Regions from separate parts of the Arthrobacter sp. AG1021 genome, predicted to be linked through region 1. Evidence: riboswitches for the same ligand, from Rfam matches in the RefSeq annotation. Region 1 holds a riboswitch; the other holds the start of a gene.
The links. Region 1 has a riboswitch for S-adenosylmethionine ahead of DFO58_RS15990 (flavin reductase family protein). Riboswitches for the same ligand answer to the same signal wherever they lie in the genome.

Region 1 (7,368 bases):
GCACCATCCCAACGGTTTCAGAAAGAAATGAAGTGATGACGATGGCTGAGAACTCCCCGGAAGTCCAGGCTCAAGCATGGTTGGCGCAGCTGCAGCAGGCGCTGGCAGCAGACGATTCCACCGCCGCGGCCCAGCTGTTCGGCGAAGAGTCCTACTGGCGCGATCTGACCGCGCTGACCTGGAACCTGCACACCGCCGAGGGGCGCGACGGCATCCAATCCATGCTGCTGGGCATCGACTCTGGCGCCTGGCCGCGCAACCTGCAGGTCGCCGGAGCTTCGGAAGCCGACGGCATCATCGAGGCGTGGTACACCTTCGAGAACAACGCGATGCAGGGCAAGGGCCTGTTCCGGCTGCGCGACTCGCTGGGCTGGACCATGCTTTCCACCGCTCAGAGCCTGCGCGATTTCCCCGAACCCTCCGGCCCGCGCCGCACACTGGGCGCGGACCACGGCGCGGCCATGGTCTCGGAGAACTGGCTTGACCGGAGAAAGAAGGCGCAGCAGTCCCTGGGCATCACCGAGCAGCCCTACGTGCTGGTCATCGGCGGCGGCCAAGGCGGCATCGGCCTGGGAGCACGGCTCAAGCGCATGGGCGTGCCCGCGCTGATCATCGACAAGCATCCCAAGCCCGGCGACCAGTGGCGTTCGCGCTACCACTCCCTGGCCCTGCACGACCCGGTCTGGTACGACCATATGCCGTACATCGAGTTCCCCGACCACTGGCCGGTGTTCACGCCGAAGGACAAGATGGGGGACTGGCTGGAGTGCTATACCAAGCTCATGGAACTGGACTACTGGTCCCTGACCGAGGCCGTCAGCGCGCGCAAGGACCCCGAGTCCGAAGGCTGGATAGTTCAGGTTCTCCGCGACGGTCAGCCGCTGACCCTGCGCCCCACGCACCTGGTCATGGCCACCGGCATGTCAGGCATCCCGAACCTTCCGCAGTACCCGGGCCAGGAGATCTTCGCCGGGGAGCAGAACCACTCCTCGACCCACCCGGGCGGCGAGTCCTACCGCGGCAAGAACGTCGTGGTGATCGGCGCGAACAACTCCGCCCACGACATCTGCGCGGACCTGGTCCACAACGGCGCCAAGCCGGTGATGGTCCAGCGTTCCAGCACGCACATCGTGCGCTCCGAATCGCTGATGAAAACCGTGCTCGGGCCGCTGTACTCGGAGGAGGCGCTGGCCAACGGGATCGATACCGATACCGCGGATCTGATCTTCGCCTCGATCCCGTACAAGGTGCTGCCCGAATTCCACAAACCCGCCTTCGCTCAGATCAGGGAGGACGACGCGCAGTTCTACCAGTCGCTGACCGACGCCGGGTTCGACCTGGACTTCGGCGACGACGACTCGGGGCTGTTCCTGAAGTACCTGCGCCGCGGCTCAGGCTACTACATCAACATCGGCGCCTCGGAGCTGGTGGCCGACGGGTCCATCGCGCTGGCCAAGGGCGAGGTCTCGCACCTAACCGAACATTCAGTGGTGCTGTCCGACGGCACCGAGCTGCCCGCCGACGCGGTGGTCTACGCGACCGGCTACGGCTCCATGAACGGCTGGGCCGCGCAGCTGATCTCCCAGGAAGTCGCCGACGAAGTGGGCAAATGCTGGGGCCTGGGCTCGGGCACCACCAAGGATCCCGGGCCGTGGGAGGGGGAGTTGCGCAACATGTGGAAGCCGACCAGGGTCAAGAACCTGTGGTTCCACGGCGGCAACCTGCACCAGTCCCGGCACTACTCCAAGTATCTGGGGCTGCAGCTCAAGGCACGCTACGAGGGGTTGGACACTCCGGTGTACGCGCTCGCCGAAAGCTTCCACCGGCTCTGACGCGTGGATGCGTTTGGAGGGTCCTCGGCCCGCCCGGTTCGATGGTGCGACCGGGCGGGCCGAGGGCTGCGTGCCAAAGGTCTGCGGGCTTATTCGGTCAGGGCGTCCTGATTCGGAGCCTGAGCCTGATCCCGTGTCGTGTCCTCCGGTCTCGGTCGGATCTCGCTGAGCAACGTCCCGGCCACGATGACCGCCGCGCCGAGCAACGCCAAGGCAGGCATCCGGTCACCGGCCATGCGGCCGAAGATTCCGGCCCAGACCGGTTCCCCGGCATAGATAATGGTGGCCCGGGCGGGGGAGACGGACTTCTGCGCCCAGTTCATGGTCGCCTGGATCAGGAAACTTGCGGCTCCCAGGCCAATGGCAGGGGCGGCCCAGAGCCAGGAGAACTCGGGGACGGATTCACCGGCTGCCGGCATGGCGGAGAATCCGAGGCCGCCGGCAACAAGCAGCTGGATGACGGTGACCCTGCCCAGGTTGACCTTGCCGGCGTAGAAGCCAATCAACAGGATTTCTGCGGCCATAGGCAGGGTGCTCGCCAAGGTTGCGATCTCTCCAGGGCCCAAGCCCAGACTGACGGCACCCGGTCCAGCCAGCAGCAGTAGTCCGACAAAGGCGAGACCCGCCCCGAGCAAAACCATCGTGTGGGGGCGCTGGCGAAAGACCAGCCATTGCAACAGCGGAACCATCGGCACGTACAGCGCTGTCAGGAACGCCGAAGTGCTGCTATTGATGGTTTGAAGCCCTTGGGTCTGCAGCCCATAACCCAGGAAGATCATCACGCCGATGGCCGTTCCGGCCCATAACTCCCTGCCGGTGATCCTGCAGAGCGACTTCGAGAAAATGGCCGCGGCGACCAAGCCTGCGATGACAAATCGGACGCCGACAAAGAACATCGGTCCGCTGTGGCGCATGGCCAAGTGAATCAGCAGGAAAGTTCCGCCCCAGACGGACGTGATGGTAAGGAGGGCGGCTTCTTGCCTGCTGAGTGAAAAATTTTCCCGTATGGCAGAAATGTGCACCATTCTGCACATCATATAGTGCAGAATAGTGCACATGCAAGATTCCAGTGACTCTCCGGTTCTCCGCAACGTTGGATCCAATCTCCGCGACTTCCGAAAACGCGCGGGACTGAGCCAGGCAATTCTTGCGCAGCGCTCGGGGGTCAGCCGACGCACGATCATCAACCTCGAAGCCGGCGAGGCGAATATCAGCCTGGCGGGACTCGACCAATTGGCGGAAGCGCTGGGAATTCGCTTCGTTGATCTGGTGACCGCGCCTACTGCGGCCCGTTCCGAAATCAATGAACTGGCGTGGAAGGGGAGTAGTCCGCAGAGTCGGGCGATGCTGCTGGGGTCGGCCCCCGCCAGCGAAGAGGTGCAATTGTGGACGTGGGTGCTTGCGCCCGGCGAACGATATGACGCCCAGCCCGATCCCCAAGGCTGGTCGGAAATGATCTTGGTAGTTCACGGCAAGCTGCTCATTGAGTTCGCCTCGACGGTCCTGGACCTGAACGCGGGGGAACATGCAACCTACCCCAGTTCGCAGTCCTATTCCTACGTGAATGCCGGCGCGGAACCGGTGAAGTTCGTTCGAAACGTCATTTCGTGACGGGCGGGCTGGCCGCCAGCGCGGCGGTACTTCTGACGGAAGCGTCGCTGTGGACCGCCCGGGGGTATCCGGGGAGTCGGGTTCTGCAAGTCTGTGGGGGCTTGGGCGACGCTTGCCCTCGGCATGGCAGATGTACGAAGCCAGCGGCTTGATTGCCTTGGCCCGCTACATTCTTTGAAATCAAACCGCACAAGTTGGCTGGAGATGCGTGCAAAATGACTGAAACTTCCGAATAAAAGGATGATCGAAACACGGAAATTACCGAAGAAGTCGAACAATTTCTTGAATATTGCGATTTGAGAAGTGAAATGTTTGACCGTGCGGCGTAACGAGCAATATGGTTTTAACCAGAATCAAGAGCGTCAGCTATAAGCCCTGGCTTGCTGGCCGGCAACCCTCTCAACGGTAGTGGGGTGCTCCAGGTGAGGATTCGGTCCCACGCAAGAACGCGTGGCACAAGTACCGCACATCGAGTGTGCAAACATCTGGCAGCGCGCAGAAGTGAACTCCACGGGCTGTTGCCGGACGTTCCCGCTCGTTGGGCACGACCCGAAGGAATCGAGCCATGTCTTTGAATCAGGATCTTGACCCGCTGACCCTGCGCAAGGTTTTCGCGCAGCACCCATCAGGCGTCGCCGCACTCTGCGCCGTCATTGACGGGGAGAAAACCGGCCTCGTCGCGTCGTCCTTTACCGTCGGAGTATCGCTGGAGCCAGCCCTGGTCATGTTCGCGGTGCAGAAAACCTCCAACACCTGGCCCAAGCTGCGTGCCGCGGAGCGTATCGGCGTCTCGGTGCTCAGCGAGCGCAACGACGGGATTTGCGGGCAGATCGCCTCAAAGCACGGCGACCGCTTTGCCGGCGTAGATACCCATGAGACTGAGCAAGCCGCCCTGTTCATCCAGGAATCCACCCTCTGGCTGGAGACCTCGATCTACAACGAAGTGGAAGCCGGCGACCATTGGGTGATCTTCCTGGAGGTCCACGGTCATGACTTCTCCAACCATTCCCCGCAGATCTTCCACGATTCGCGATTTCACTCACTGCCAGTGCCCGAACTCGTTTAACTGACATCACCAGACGCTGCGGCGCGAAGGGTCATCCTTCGCGCCGCAGCGGTTTTAAATCCAAACCGCGCGGCTTCGGGCCCTGATGCCCGGTTTCCGTGGACCGCGGCTCGCCGACGTGTGGATTTCCGCAGCTCATCACGCAATTATGACGGGGTCGCTATCCACAGCACTATCCACAGCTTTGTGGATAGCCTGTTGATTGGGGTTGATAACTTGTGAAAAACGCCTTGATTCCGGGAATCAGGCTGTTGATAACGTCTACGGAGCTTGTGTGCAGTGGAAAAAATTAATTCTCTATCCACAGCTGTGAAAACGTAAAAACCCAAGTCAAGTGTTAATATCTGCCATTTAAGTGGGGTAATCCACAGGATTATCCCCACGTAGTGAACAGGGGAGTCCACAGGAGGTGGTGGGTTATCCACATATTCTGTGGATATCAGGGTTTACCTCTGTTAATAACCCACCTAGTGTTGGCACTGGGAAAGACTATCCACAAGGCCTCCGGGCCCAGCTGTCGGTTGGTGCTGACACGATGGACAGTTGCCGATATGGCAAAAGTGGTTTCCCGGCGGGTACATAGGGGATGGAAGTGTCTGTAATGAGTGCAGAGCCGATCTACGAAGAGCGAGCATCGGATGCGGGGCGCAAGCCGCCGCAGGATATCGAAGCCGAGATGTCGGTTCTTGGCGGCATGATGCTCTCCAAGGACGCGATTGCCGATGTCGTCGAAGTCCTTCGCGGCACCGACTTCTACCGTCCCGCCCATGAAGCAATCTACGAGGCGGTCATTGACCTGTACGGCCGCGGTGAGCCCGCGGATGCCGTGACCGTGGCCGACCTGCTGACCAAGCGCAACGAGATCGCTCGCGTCGGCGGAGCCGCCTACCTGCACAATCTGATCCAGCAGGTGCCGACCGCCGCGAACGCCGGCTACTACGCGGAAATCGTGCGCGAACGCGCCGTGCTGCGCCGCCTGGTGGACGCCGGAACCCGTATCGTCCAGATGGGCTACTCGCCCGACGGCGAGGTGGATGCCATCGTCAACGAGGCGCAGGCCGAGGTCTACAAGGTTTCCGAGAACCGCGGCAGCGAAGACTACGTGCGGCTGTCCGAAATCATCGAGGGTACCGTCGACGAGATCGAGAACGCCGCCAACGCCGGCGACGGCATCACCGGCGTGCCCACCGGCTTCTACGAGTTCGACGAGCTGACCCAGGGCCTGAAGGGCGGCCAGATGATCATCATCGCGGCCCGTCCCGCCGTGGGCAAGTCGACGTTCGCGCTGGACTTCGCCCGTTCCGCGGCCATCAAGCACAACATGGCCACCGTGTTCTTCTCCCTGGAAATGGGCCGCAACGAGATCGCAATGCGCCTGCTCTCGGCGGAAGCATCCATCCAGCTGCAGGACCTGCGCAAGGGCTCGGTGGAGGACGCGCAGTGGACCAAGATCGCGACCACCATGGGCCGGCTGAACGAGGCCCCGCTGTTCATCGACGATTCGCCGAACATGTCCATGATGGAAATCCGCGCCAAGTGCCGACGCCTGAAGCAGCGCAACGAGTTGCGCATGATCATCCTCGACTACCTGCAGCTGATGAGTTCGGGCAAGCGTGTGGAATCGCGCCAGCAGGAAGTCTCCGAGTTCTCGCGTAACCTCAAGCTGCTGGCCAAGGAGCTCGACGTGCCGCTGATTGCGCTGTCGCAGCTGAACCGTGGTTCCGAGCAGCGTACCGATAAGCGGCCCATGGTCTCGGACCTTCGCGAATCGGGCTCGATCGAGCAGGACGCCGACATGGTCATCCTGCTGCACCGCGACGATGTGTACGACAAGGAGAACCGTCCGGGCGAAGCCGACGTGATCATCGCGAAGCACCGTGCAGGTCCCACCAAGACCATCACCGTGGCATTCCAGGGACATTACTCGCGCTTCAGCAACATGTCCTCGGAAGGGTAGCCCCGGCCGGCATTTCCAGGGCACCTACTGGGTTGGCTGACCGCCAACTATAGTGGGTGTCATGTTCGTCTCCCTCCACGCGTTGCTCTGGGGAACCGTGGCCGGATCAGCGCTGCTGATCGGGGCCGTAGCGGCCTGGTGGCTGCGAATTCCCCGGGTCTGGGTCTGCGCCGTCATGGCGTTCGGCGCCGGCGTGCTGGTCAGCGCGCTGAGCTTCGAGTTGGTGCTGGAGGCCTTCACCATGGGCGGGCTGGCGGCCACGGCTGCCGGGGTCGCTGCCGGCGCCCTGCTCTACTTCGGCGCCAACGCGCTGCTGGCCAGGCGCAGCCGCAAGAGAAACCGCACCCAGGCAGGCAGCTCCGGATCCTCCTCCGGATCAGCCATCGCCGTCGGCGCGCTGATCGACGGCATCCCGGAATCCGTGGCGCTGGGCCTGGGGCTTGTCGCGGGAGCCAGCGTGAATCCGACCATGCTGATCGCCATTTTCGTCTCCAACATTCCCGAGGGGCTGGCTAGTTCGGCGGGCATGAAGGCCTCCGGGCGCAGTGGCCGGTCGATCTTCGCCCTGTGGGGCTCGATCGTGCTGGCCAGCGGCCTGGCCGCCTTCATCGGGGCGATTGCCTTGGAGGGCATGCCTGCCGAGGTCCTGGCCTTCACCACCGCCGTGGCCGCGGGAGGCATCCTCACGATGATCGCCGACACCATGATTCCCGAGGCCTACGCGGTGGACCACGACTACACCGGACTGCTGGTCACCGCCGGATTCCTCAGCGCCTTTTCGCTGCACGCACTGGGCGGATAGCCGCCGATCCCACGGGTGGACTGAAGCCGCCGCGGTTCTGCGAGAATGATTCCATGCCCCTGAACAACAGCTCTCGCACCGGTGCGCCCGGCGTCGAGAC
Region 2 (7,368 bases), on a different contig from region 1:
CAGGCCCACCAGCGCGCCAAAGAGCAATCCGAGCAGCGAGCCGATCGCGAAGCCCAGTAGGACTCGCTGGGTGGAGATTCCGACATGCTTGCTCAGATCTCCGTCTTGGAACAGCTCACCGGCCGCGGCGAGCACCGCACCCGGGGTCGGCAGCGACCAGGGGGCGACGATGCCGCTGACCGTGACGTACTGCCATACCGCTACAATGACCACCGGCAGGATCAAGGACAACAGCCACTTGGGCGCCTGCAGGATCCGAGCGGCGAAGCCAGGTTTGTGCCGGTCGGCAGCGGCAGAGCTGCCGTCGGCTGCCTGGGAAATCTGAGTTGGCGTGGACATGATGATTACTCTCCGGAAATGTTCTTGGCGTCGGCCTTGGTGGCGAACTGATCATCCACCAGGGTGGCCAGCGCTTCGTCAACGGTTTCCTGCTTGGATACGTCGCCGCTGGCAACCAAGGTAGGGGCGATGTTGCCGAGCACCTTGGTGAAGGATTCGCCGGGAACGGTGTCCACGTCCAGGTTCGAGCGTTCGTTGATCACCGTCTGGGCGACTTCGGACTCCAGTCCTGCGACCTCGGCCAGAATGTCCGCGGTTTCGTCCGGATTCGCAACGGCCCATTCGCGGGCCTTCTCGTACGAGTCGACCACCAGCTGGGCCAGCTCCGGGCTTTCCTCGATGAAGTCCGCGCGGGCATTCAGTGCGCCGTAGGTGTTGTAGTCCAGGTTGCGGTGGAACAGCTTGGCGCCGTCCTGTTCGGCGGCGGCCATGATCGGGTCGAGACCGGACCATGCGTCGACCGAGCCGTTGGCCAACGCGGTGCGCCCATCGGCGTGCTGGACGTTCTGCAGGGTGATGTCCTTTTCGCTCAGACCGGCCTCCTCAAGGGTCTGCAGCAGGAAGAAGTACGGATCAGTGCCCTTGGTGGCGGCGACCGACTTGCCCTTCAGGTCTGCCGGGATGGTGATCTTCGAGTCCTTGTTGACCACCAGCGCCGCCCATTCAGGCTGCGAGTAGAGCGAAATGGTCTTGATCGGCGAGCCGTTGGAGCGGGCCAGCAGTGCGGCGGAGCCAGCGGTGGAACCGACCTGCACAGCGTCGGCGCGCAGCGCTTCATTTGCCTTGTTCGATCCGGCGGATTGGATCCACTCGACGGTGACACCCTGTTCCTTGGCTGCCGCATCCAGCCAACCCTTTTCCTTGAGCACCAGGCTCAGCGGGTTGTAGGTGGCGTAGTCGATGGACAGGGTTTTGCCGTCGCCGGCTGCCGAGGCGTTCTCTCCGGCACAGCCGGAGAGGGCCACGGCACCGACGGTCAGGGCGGTGATGGACAGTGCGGTACGACGGGTGACACGGTTTGCGAGCATGGAAATTCCTTGATTTGTGCGTGCGAGTGCAGCGGCTGCGTGGATGCAGCCGTAGAAGAAAGTCGAGATGCCGGTGGCGAAGCCGGTATTAGTGGTTTGCGGTGTCGACGCCCAGCAGTCCCAGCAGGTGGGCGCGGTTGGTGACGAACAGTGCGTCGCTGTGGCTGCGCGGGTGCGCCGCGGACAGCCGGAGGTCCTCGATGACCGTCGCTGATTGCTGGCCATTGGCACGCCCCAGGACGATCACCCGATCTGCCAGGGTCAGCGCCTCGTCGACGTCGTGGGTCACCACCAGGACGGTGGTCGGGAACGACGCATGGATGGACAGGAGCAGGTCCTGCATTTTCAGGCGGGTCAGTGCATCCAGTGCGCCGAATGGTTCATCGAGCAGCAGCACGCCGGGGCGGCGGGCCAGTGCTCGGGCGAGCGATACGCGCTGTGCCATGCCGCCGGAAATTTCGCGTGGCCGCAGATCGGCCGCGTGGGTCAACCCGGTCAGCTCCAGCAGCTGGTTGATGAGTTCAATGCCGGCCGGCTTGCTGGTCCCCGGAGCCAGTCCGAGTGCGATGTTCTCGCGCACCGAACGCCATGGCAGCAGCCGTGGCTCCTGGAAGGCCACCGCGCACAGCTCGTTGATGTCGTTGACTTCCCGGGTGCCGGTGAAGACTGCGCCGCCCGTGGGGTGGTCCAAGCCGGACACCGAGCGAAGCAGCGTCGACTTGCCGCAGCCGCTGGCTCCGAGGATCGCCACAACCTGTCCTGCTTCGATGTGGAGGTTGACGTCTGCGAGGACGGTGCGCTGCTCCTTCTTGGTGGTGAAGGTGCGCGAGACATTGTGGAAGTCCACGGACAGCGCGCTGGATGCGCTGGTTGCAACCTCGGTCTGAGGCAGGGCAAAGGCAGTAGCCATGATCATCTCCATCGGTCCTGGCGGTAGCACCGGCCGTGAATTCCGGGAATTCAACGGTGGTTGCTGCGGCGTCGTAGAGCCAGATCTCTCGGCCGCTCGGGATGGTTACGCATCCATTACACGCATTCGAACGATTCCATTGCAAATCCTGCGTAACATGAAAAATATTCGATGTAAGCGCGTAATCTGTGGGATATTTCGTTATTTATTTCATTGAGCGTTGGTTTGATCGATCTTTGCCCCTCCTCCTTGGGTCATCTTCGGCGGTTCGCGGCAATCGGCACTCGCGAGTCCCTGCAACCCGTGCGTTTTCAGCGACGAAATATGACTTCGGGGCTTGGAGCCGCCCGATTGTTACGGCTACAAATGATTACGACCCATCCAGAGCGGCTGAGAGATCTGGCTCCACGACGCCGCAGCAACCACCCATGACAGGGACGGTGCTACCGCCAGGATCGATGGAAAGAATCGAGGACTTTTTATGTCTTTTGGCGCACCCCAAAACGATTTTGAGGTGGACTTTAACACGCTGAGCACCCCGGGCGCCGGCAATGCGCTGGAGCTTGACGAGTTCACCGAAGACCGTCCGACCCGCCAGCTGCTCAAGGTGACTCCGGGGCCGGGGGCCGACGAAGACTACGAGCGCCTTGCAGCGATTTTCCGTCCGGTGTTCGCCCAGATCGCCGCCGGCGCCAAGGAGCGCGACCGCAACCGCATCCTGCCCTTCGAGCAGGTGGGCCTGCTGAACCGCGACCGCTTCGGGGCGCTGCGCCTGCCGGTCGCCGACGGCGGCCACGGGGCCCGGCTCAGCGACGTCTTCCGCCTGCTCATCGAGCTTTCCGAGGCCGATTCCCATATCGGCCAGCTCTGGCGCGCGCACATTGCCTTTGTCGAGGACGCGCTGCGCCTGCAGGACGAGCAGCTGAAGGCTAAGTGGTTCGCCCGCATCGCGGCCGGGCAGATCGTTGGCAACGCCTACACCGAAAGCGGCGGCAACGCGCTGGGCACGCTGAACACCAAGGCCAGCCAGGTCGACGGCCGCTGGGTGGTCAACGGCGAGAAGTACTACTGCACCGGCACCATCTTCGCGGACTGGACCACCGTCGCGGTGGCCCATCCGGAGCGCCCGGGACGCCAGATCGCCGTGGTCTCTACCCAGCACAGCGGCGTGAAGATCCTGGACGACTGGGACGGCTTCGGCCAGGGGCTGACCGGCACCGGAACCACCGAGTTCCACCAGGTGCCGGTGGACAGCTTCATGCCGGAGGATCCCAACGACCCCGAGGCCTCGATCTTCCAGCTGGTGCTCATGGCGGTGCAGGCAGGCATCGGCCGCGCGGCGCTGAACGACATGCGCAGCTCGGTGCAGGCGCGCACCCGCAGCTTCACCACCGGCACCGGCGTCCCGGTGCACCGCGAACCGCAGGTGCTGCAGCTGGTGGGGGAGGTCTCCGCGGAGGTCTTCGCCGCGGACTCGGTGGTCATCGGCGCGGTGCTGGAGGTCGAAGCCGCGCTGCAGGACGCGCAGCTGAACGCGGAGGAGCGCTTCGCGGTCTGCGAGCTGGCCGCCAACCGGGCGCAGACCATCGTGCAGCCGCTAGTCATCAGCGCCACCAGCAAGCTCTTCGACGGACTGGGCGCCTCGTCCACCCGCAGCAGCTGCAACATGGACCGGCACTGGCGCAACGCACGCACCATCGCCACCCACAACCCAGCGATCTACAAGGCGCGCATCGTGGGGGACTACGAGATCAACGGGGTCCAACCCCAGCGCCTCTCGGTCACCGGCGACCTCGCCGCACCCACCGGGCACCACGCCAGCTAGCGGCCGCCGCGCCGCGCACCCACCAGACTTCCACTTCTCAACCACGAACAAGGGGCACATCCATGAGCGAGAACCAGCCACACAACGCGAAGCGGGAAATCCTCTTCAACGCCTTCGACATGAACTGCGTCGCCCACCAGTCCCCGGGCCTGTGGCGCCACCCGAAGGACAAGGCCGCCGACTACAAGACCATCGGCTACTGGACCCACCTGGCCAAGGTGCTGGAAAAGGGCAAGTTCGACGGCCTGTTCATCGCCGACGTGCTGGGCACCTACGACGTGTACAACGGCACCAACGAGTCCCCGCTGCGCACCGGCGCCCAGGCCCCGGTCAACGACCCGTTCCTGCTGGTCTCCGCCATGGCCGCGGTGACCGAGAACCTCGGCTTCGGCGTCACCGCCGGCACCGCCTACGAGCACCCGTATCCCTTCGCCCGCCGCCTGGCCACCCTCGACCACCTGACCAACGGCCGCGTGGGCTGGAACGTGGTCACCGGCTACCTGCCTTCGGCCGCCCGCAACATGGGCCAGGAAGACCAGATGGAGCACGATGAGCGCTACGACCATGCGGACGAATACCTCGAGGTGGTCTACAAGCTGCTCGAAGGCTCCTGGGAAGACGACGCGGTGCAGGCCGACAAGGAAACCGGCGTCTACACCGACCCGGCCAAGGTGCACCCGATCAACCACGATGGCAAGTACTTCAAGGTTCCGGGCATCGCCATTACCGAGCCGAGCACCCAGCGCACCCCGGTCATCTACCAGGCAGGCACCTCGCCGCGCGGCCTGAAGTTCGCCGCGCAGAACGCGGAGGCGGTTTTCGTGACCAGCCCGACCCGCGAAATGCTCAAGGACACCGTCACCAAGATCCGCGACCATGCCGAGGCCGCGGGCCGCGGCCGCTACGACATCAAGATCTTCGCGATGCAGACCATCATCACCGCCGAGGATTCGGCAGCAGCCCAGGCCAAGTATGAGGACTACAAGTCCTATGCGGACATCGAGGGCGCCATGGTGCTGATCTCCGGCTGGATGGGCATCGATTTGTCCACCTTCAACCCGGACGAGGTCATCGGCGCCGACGTGAAGTCCAACGCCATCCAGTCTTCCGTGGCCACCTTCCAGAAGGCCAGCGGCGACGAGGGCAACCCGTGGACCGTGCGCCAGCTGGCCGAATGGGTTGGCGTGGGCGGCTTCGGCCCGATCACCGTGGGCTCCGGCGCCGAGGTCGCCGAAAAGCTCATCGACTGGGTCAACTACACCGACGTCGACGGCTTCAACCTGGCCTACGCCATCACCCCGGGCACCTTCGAGGACATCGTCGAGTACGTGGTTCCCGAGCTGCAGGCCCGCGGCGCGTACAAGACCGAGTACGCCGACGGCTCGCTGCGCAACAAGCTGTTCGGCGCAGGCGACCACGTCAAGGACACCCACCGCGCGGCGTCCTTCAAGGTCTCCAACCGCTTGGCCGCCCAGGTCTGATCCCGGAACTACCGCACGGCCTACCGGCCCCGCAGCCCAGTCAAGGGCGGCGGGGCCGGTCGGCAGTTAACCAGCGGTTGTGCTGCGCCACAGGTCAGTGGATCGGCACGCCGGCGCTGTCCACGACCCACCACACGTCGCTGACCGCCTGGCCCTTGGTGTCTCCGGGTTTGCTGTCCGAAACGTAGTAGTACATGGGCCAGCCGTTCAGCGTCAGCTGCGGCTTGCCATCGGCGCCGGTGATGGTGCCCAGCTTCCCGGTGATGCCCTTGGCATCGCTCAGCGAGGCCGGGCCCGAGGGGACCGGAGGCCACAAGTCGAGGCATCCGCCGGTGCAGGAGGAAGCCCCGGAGTTCTGCGTGTCCTCGTCGAACTGGTAGATGCTCATGCCCCGCTGGTCGGTGGCGATGCTGCCCAGCTCGGTCTGCCGCATTTCAAGGATCGCTCCGTTCTGCTTGAGATTCGGCACCGGGCTGCTGCCGGTATTCGGCACCCCGTAGTTCGAGGTTCCGGAATTGCCCTGGCCTGGATTGTCCTGGGCTGAACCGTTCTGGCCGGAGCACCCGGCCAGAACCAACGTCAAGGCTGCGGTGAGGACCGCGGCTTTCGAAAATGCCTTGCCCATGATCGTGCTCCTTGTTCGTCCTGGTTCCTCCCGCAGAGCCGAGGGCGGGAGCGTGGAAAACCGTACAAGGTGAGAACGAGACAGAGCCCGCTCCGGTTCAGCATCCCGCAAGCTTTTTTGCGCGGGCAGCCAGTGGCTTAGCACGCTGTGCCCCGTCCGCAGGCCGGACGGGGCGCAGGAGCGGCGCAGCGGGCGGCGCCCGCCGGGCTACTTGGCCGGCTTCACCACCATCGCGGAGCCGCCGCCGCGGCGCACTGGTTCGGCGGCCGCGGTGAGCTTGCCGTGGGAGTCGACCTCCACGGCCGCCACCGCGCCGATTTCAGCCTGCGGGGTGAACGAGTCCCCGGCAGGGGTCAGCTTGTGGCCGAAGGCCTCCAGCGCGGAACCGTAGGCGGTGATGAACTCCGGTTCGGCCGTGACCGCCGCGGTATTGCGCTGCGAGGCGCGCGGGGCGGCGATGGCCTGGCCGATGTCCATACCCAGGTCGATGCGGTTGACCAGGGTCTGCAGCACCGTGGTGATGATGGTCGAGCCGCCCGGCGAGCCGATGGCCAGCGCCGGCTGCCCGTCGCGCAGCACGATGGTCGGGGACATCGAGGAACGCGGGCGCTTGCCCGGGTCGATGCGGTTCGGATCCTCGGGGTTGTACACCGTGGAGAAGTCCGTCAGCTCGTTGTTCAGCAGGAAGCCGCGCCCCGGAACCATCATGCCGGACCCGCCGGTCTGCTCGATGGTCAGCGTGTAGGAAACCATGTTGCCCCAGCGGTCCACCACCGACAGGTGCGTGGTGGACACGTTCTCGGTGTCCTGCTCGTCCACCGGTGCGCCGGTTTCCGCCGGGCACAACCCGTCGAAGTTCTCGACGTCCCCGGGAGCCACCGGCTTGACGGCGGCACGCGCCGGATCCAGCGCGCAGGCTCGTTCGGCGCCGAAGAGCTGGCTGGTCAAGGTCCTGGTCGGCACATCCACGAATGCCGGGTCGCCGACGAACTTGCCGCGGTCGGCATAGGCCAGTGCGGTGGCTTCCAGGTAGTGGTGCAGCGCGGACGGGGTCTGCATGGAGGACAGGTCGAACTGCTCCAGGATGTTCAGCGATTCGCCGATGGTGGTGCCGCCGCTGGAGGACGGGGCCATGCCGAAGACCTCGAGCCCGCGGTACT

Region 2: another riboswitch for S-adenosylmethionine. It lies ahead of DFO58_RS14755 (acyl-CoA dehydrogenase family protein); the one in region 1 lies ahead of DFO58_RS15990 (flavin reductase family protein).

Annotation. Positions count from the first base shown of each region.
Region 1 is NZ_RBLB01000011.1:148,789-156,156, forward strand. It holds gene DFO58_RS15975 (NAD(P)/FAD-dependent oxidoreductase) at 42-1,832, shown strand; gene DFO58_RS15980 (DMT family transporter) at 1,922-2,857, opposite strand; gene DFO58_RS15985 (XRE family transcriptional regulator) at 2,889-3,443, shown strand; SAM riboswitch class IV at 3,795-3,911, shown strand; gene DFO58_RS15990 (flavin reductase family protein) at 4,009-4,509, shown strand; gene dnaB (replicative DNA helicase) at 5,111-6,466, shown strand; gene DFO58_RS16000 (ZIP family zinc transporter) at 6,528-7,268, shown strand; gene DFO58_RS18600 (hypothetical protein) at 7,322-7,368, shown strand, end outside.
Region 2 is NZ_RBLB01000010.1:251,806-259,173, reverse strand. It holds gene DFO58_RS14770 (ABC transporter permease) at 1-339, opposite strand, end outside; gene DFO58_RS14765 (aliphatic sulfonate ABC transporter substrate-binding protein) at 345-1,367, opposite strand; gene DFO58_RS14760 (ABC transporter ATP-binding protein) at 1,456-2,277, opposite strand; SAM riboswitch class I at 2,283-2,385, opposite strand; SAM riboswitch class I at 2,652-2,742, shown strand; gene DFO58_RS14755 (acyl-CoA dehydrogenase family protein) at 2,792-4,102, shown strand; gene DFO58_RS14750 (LLM class flavin-dependent oxidoreductase) at 4,165-5,583, shown strand; gene DFO58_RS14745 (hypothetical protein) at 5,678-6,208, opposite strand; gene ggt (gamma-glutamyltransferase) at 6,416-7,368, opposite strand, start outside.